2 regions of the Streptomyces sp. CWNU-52B genome follow, and region 2 is predicted to be linked to the other one. Evidence: riboswitches for the same ligand, from Rfam matches in the RefSeq annotation. Region 2 holds a riboswitch; the other holds the start of a gene.
The links. Region 2 has a riboswitch for ZMP and ZTP ahead of ACLVWQ_RS04180 (bifunctional 5,10-methylenetetrahydrofolate dehydrogenase/5,10-methenyltetrahydrofolate cyclohydrolase). Riboswitches for the same ligand answer to the same signal wherever they lie in the genome.

Region 1: linked by a shared signal. The riboswitch ahead of ACLVWQ_RS19260 (glycine hydroxymethyltransferase) and the one ahead of ACLVWQ_RS04180 (bifunctional 5,10-methylenetetrahydrofolate dehydrogenase/5,10-methenyltetrahydrofolate cyclohydrolase) in region 2 are both predicted to bind ZMP and ZTP.

Annotation. Positions count from the first base shown of each region.
Region 1 covers NZ_JBLFJV010000019.1:327,450-329,818, forward strand. The annotation lists gene ACLVWQ_RS19255 (PLP-dependent aminotransferase family protein) at 1-1,167, shown strand, start outside; ZMP/ZTP riboswitch at 1,154-1,239, shown strand; gene ACLVWQ_RS19260 (glycine hydroxymethyltransferase) at 1,276-2,369, shown strand, end outside.
Region 2 covers NZ_JBLFJV010000005.1:301,238-303,606, reverse strand. The annotation lists partial or broken gene ACLVWQ_RS04195 (polyprenyl synthetase family protein) at 1-397, shown strand, start outside; gene ACLVWQ_RS04190 (hypothetical protein) at 455-679, opposite strand; gene ACLVWQ_RS04185 (hypothetical protein) at 755-1,054, opposite strand; ZMP/ZTP riboswitch at 1,150-1,236, shown strand; gene ACLVWQ_RS04180 (bifunctional 5,10-methylenetetrahydrofolate dehydrogenase/5,10-methenyltetrahydrofolate cyclohydrolase) at 1,257-2,111, shown strand; gene ACLVWQ_RS04175 (M6 family metalloprotease domain-containing protein) at 2,145-2,369, opposite strand, start outside.

The DNA.
Region 1 (2,369 bases), on a different contig from region 2:
CCCGCCTACGACCTCGTCCCCGGCACCCCGGACCTCGCCTCCTTCCCGCGCGCCGAGTGGCTCAAGGCGTCCCGCCGGGCCCTCACCGCGGCGCCGAACGAGGCCCTCGGTTACGGGGATCCGCGCGGCCGTGTCGAACTGCGCACCGCCCTCGCGGGCTACCTCGCCCGTGCCCGTGGCGTACGCGCCGACCCCGAACACATCCTCGTCTGCTCCGGGTTCGTCCACGGGCTGATGCTGCTCGGGGCGGTGCTGCGCGAGCGGGGCGCGCGGACCCTCGCCGTGGAGTCGTACGGGCTCGATGTGCACCTGGGGCTCATCGAGCGGGCAGGACTGGGCTCGGTGCCGCTCCCGTTCGACGAACTGGGCACACGGACGGACGAGTTGACCGAGCGTGGAACGGGCGGGGCCGGCGCCGCGGGAGCCGTGCTGCTGACGCCCGCGCACCAGTTCCCCATGGGGGTGCCGCTGCGTCCCGACCGGCGGGCCGCCGCCGTCGACTGGGCGCGGCGCACCGGCGGGCTGATCCTGGAGGACGACTACGACGGGGAGTTCCGCTACGACCGGCAGCCCGTGGGCGCCCTCCAGGGCCTCGACCCGGACCACGTGGTGTACTTCGGCACCGCCAGCAAGGCCCTCGCCCCCGGCCTGCGCCTGGGCTGGCTGGTCCTGCCGCCGGACCTGGTCTCCGAGGCCGTCGCGGAGAAGGGCGCCGCGGACTGGTCGTGCGGAGTCCTGGACCAGCTGACCCTTGCGGAGTTCATCACCTCGGGCGCGTACGACCGTCACGTACGCGCCTCCCGGCTCCGGTACCGGCGCCGCCGCGACCAGCTCGTCTCGGCCCTCGCCGCCCGCGCCCCGTCGGTCACGGCCACCGGCATCGCGGCCGGGTTCCACGCGGTGCTGCGGCTCCCGCCGGGCACCGAGCAGTCGGTGGTCCGCGCGGCGGCCTGGCACGGTCTCGCCCTGCACGGTCTGGCCGGCTACCGGCATCCCGCCGCCACGCCCCCACCGGTGGACGCCCTGGTCGTCGGCTACGGCACGCCGTCGGACAGCGGCTGGCCGGGAGCGCTGGAGACCCTGTGTGAGGCGCTCGCGGTGTCGCTCGCATCGTGGACGGGTGCCCCTGCCCCGCGTGCGCCCGGTAGGCTCGCTCCCGGGCCGTGACTGGCGCGCTGGGATGGGATCGACCATCGGGGAGCGGCCCGGAACCGTGTGCCGTGCGCCTGGGCCGAACCGTGAACGCCGAACGCAACGCCACGTCCGGAGGCCGTCATGTCGCAGCCCGTTCCCACGCCCGTCCCCACCTCCCTCTCCGCCGAGTCCACCGCCTTCCGCAGCGCCCTCGAAGTGATCCGTGCCGTCGAGCCCCGGGTCGCCGACGCCATCGGGCAGGAGGTCGCCGACCAGCGCGAGATGCTCAAGCTGATCGCCTCCGAGAACTACGCCTCCCCGGCGACGCTCCTCGCGATGGGCAACTGGTTCAGCGACAAGTACGCCGAGGGCACCGTCGGCCGCCGCTTCTACGCCGGCTGTCGCAACGTGGACACCGTCGAGGCCCTCGCCGCCGAGCACGCCCGTGAGCTCTTCGGCGCCGAGCACGCCTACGCCCAGCCGCACTCCGGCATCGACGCCAACCTCGTCGCCTTCTGGGCCGTACTCGGCCGGCGCGTCGAGGCCCCCGCCCTCCAGAAGGCCGGCGTCCGCAACGTCAACGACCTCTCCGACGCCGACTGGGCCGAGCTGCGCCAGGCCTTCGGCAACCAGCGCATGCTCGGCATGTCCCTGGACGCGGGCGGCCACCTCACCCACGGCTTCCGTCCGAACATCTCCGGCAAGATGTTCGACCAGCGCTCCTACGGCACCGACCCCGCCACCGGCCTCATCGACTACGAGGCCCTGCGGGTGTCCGCCCGCGAGTTCAAGCCGCTGATCATCGTCGCCGGCTACTCCGCGTATCCCCGCCTCGTGAACTTCCGGATCATGCGGGAGATCGCGGACGAGGTCGGCGCCACGCTCATGGTCGACATGGCGCACTTCGCGGGCCTCGTCGCGGGCAAGGTCCTCACCGGGGACTTCGACCCGGTCCCGCACGCCCAGATCGTCACCACGACCACCCACAAGTCGCTGCGCGGCCCGCGCGGCGGCATGGTCCTGTGCGACGAGTCGCTCGCCGAGCAGGTCGACCGGGGCTGCCCGATGGTCCTCGGCGGTCCCCTTCCGCACGTCATGGCCGCCAAGGCAGTCGCGCTCGCCGAGGCCCGCCGCCCCGAGTTCCGCGACTACGCCCAGGCCGTCGTCGACAACGCCCGCGCCCTCGCCGAGGGCCTGATGCGGCGCGGTGCCACGCTGGTCACCGGCGGCACGGA
Region 2 (2,369 bases):
CGCCACGCTCGACCGCGCGGGCCGCCATCTGGGCGTGGCCTTCCAGGTGGTCGACGACCTGCTGGGCATCTGGGGCGACCCCGCCGTCACGGGCAAGCCGGTCCACGCGGACCTCCTCCGGGGCAAGAAGACGTTCCCGGTCCTGGCCGCCCTCGCCGATCCGGCGGCGGCCCGGCCGCTGGCCCGCCTCCTCGGCTCCGCCGAGCCGCTCGACGAGCCTGCGGCCCGGCGCGCCGCGGTCCTGATCGAGGACGCCGGCGGGCGCGCGGCCGCCCTGGCGGAGGCCCGTCGCCACGTCCTCGCCGTCGGCGCCTGTCTCGACGGCCTCCCCTCGGCGTCCCGTGCCACCCACGGCCTGCGGACACTGCTCGATTTCCTCGTGCACCGCGAGATGTGACCGACGTGCGGGCCGGCGAGGTCGTCGCGCGCGTGGCGGCCGGGGCCCACGCGTGCGTCAGCTCCGTGGCTCCGGCCCCCAGTACGAGGAGCCTCCGCCGCGCCACTCGACGAGCGGCGACACCGCGACCTCGTTCTCGTCGAAGTCCAGTCCGGCCCGGCGCAGGAACTCGACGACGTCCAGGAGGCTCATGGCGGTGCCGACCGCCTCGCCGTGGACCGCCACGCGCCGGCCGCCGTCGCCGCGTGGCGGATGGACGAGTACCACCGGGTGTTCCGACATGCCCTCAGCCTCACCCGGACCGCCCGCACCCGCATCCGGACGCGGCGTCCGGAACAGAGCGGGGTACGCGGCGGCTCAGTACTCGACGGCGGGGAGCAGTCCGGTGACCGGGGCGGCGAGGTCGGTCACCTGGTGCAGCTGCTCCAGCTGGTAGAGGCCGTTCAGCTCGTTGAGGCTCTGGATCCCGTCGGAGATCTTCGGGATCTTGTCCCGGTGCTCGGCGGGGAGGTCGCTCACGGCGATCGAGTCGAGTTCCGCGATCGGGTCCAGCTTTCCCGTCTCGGGGACCGTGGCGGCGCCCGCGGAGGAGACGGCGAAACCGGTGACGCTGAGGGCGAGGCCGACGGTGGCGACAATACGTCGTGTTGAGATCATGCTTTCAGCAACGGTGGAAAGCGGCTCACGGACACGGCTCGGGCCGCCCCCTCACCCGTGAGGCTCAGCATTCCGGCGAGGCACCGCGTACGCTGGCAGCAGGCCGTGACTGGCGCTGAGGTGGAGTACCACCGGGGAGCGGCCCGACGACACCGTCTTCGCCGCGCGCCTGGGCATCTTCCACGACGCTCAGGAGTGGCTCATGTCCCAGGCCCGTCTCATGGACGGCACCGGTCCCGCCCGGCGGATCATCGAGGAGACGGCGCAGCGTGCGGCCGAGCTCACCGGACGCACCGGCGTGGCGCCCTGTCTCGCCACCGTGCTGGTCGGCGAGGACCCCGCCTCCGTCACCTACGTACGGATGAAGCAGAACCGCTCCCGCAAGGCCGGGATCACGTCACGGCACGTGTCGCTGCCCGCCGCGACCACGACGGCCGAACTGGTCGGCACGCTCGCCGGGCTGTCCGCCGACCCCGCCGTGCACGGCATCCTGCTGCAGCACCCGACGGGGCCGCACATCGACGAGCGGGCGGCTTTCGAGGCGATCGCTCCGGAGAAGGACGTCGACGGGGTCACCCTCGCCTCCTTCTCCGCGACGAGCTTCGGACTGCCCGGCTTCGCGTCGTGCACCCCGGGCGGGATCATGCGCCTGCTGGACGAGTACGACGTCGACCCGGCCGGCAGGCGGGCCGTGGTGGTGGGCCGCAGCGCGATCCTCGGCAAGCCGGTGGGCATGCTGCTGCTCGGCCGCGACGCCACGGTGACGTACTGCCACTCGCGTACCGCCGACCTGGCGTCGGCCGTGCGGGAGGCGGACATCGTGGTGGCCGCGGTGGGCCGGCCGCGGCTGGTCCGCGGCGAGGACATCAAGCCGGGCGCGGTCGTCGTCGACGCCGGTTACAACCCCGGCAACGTCGGTGACGTCGACTTCGACGGCGCCCGTGAGCAGGCCTCGCTGATCACTCCGGTACCCGGCGGGGTCGGTCCGATGACGATCGCCACGCTGCTGGCGCAGACCGTCGAGGCGGCCGCGCTGCAGACGGGGGCCGGGGTCTGAAGCCCCCGGGCCGACGGGGTGTCAGGGTCGGTGTCAGGTCACCGTGATGTTCACCCTCATCTCGTCGGCACCCGGGGTGCCCACGGTCTCGACGGTGATCCCCGTCCAGGTGCCGTCGGGCAGGTTCAGCGCCGGGTCGGTCTTCTCGCCGACCGTGTTCCTGTCCCCGAACGGGTAGAGGTCGTCGCTGTCGCCCCGGTTGCCCCGGCCGAACATCCGTGAGAGGTCGCCGCGGCCGTCGGCCTGGAGGAGTTCGAT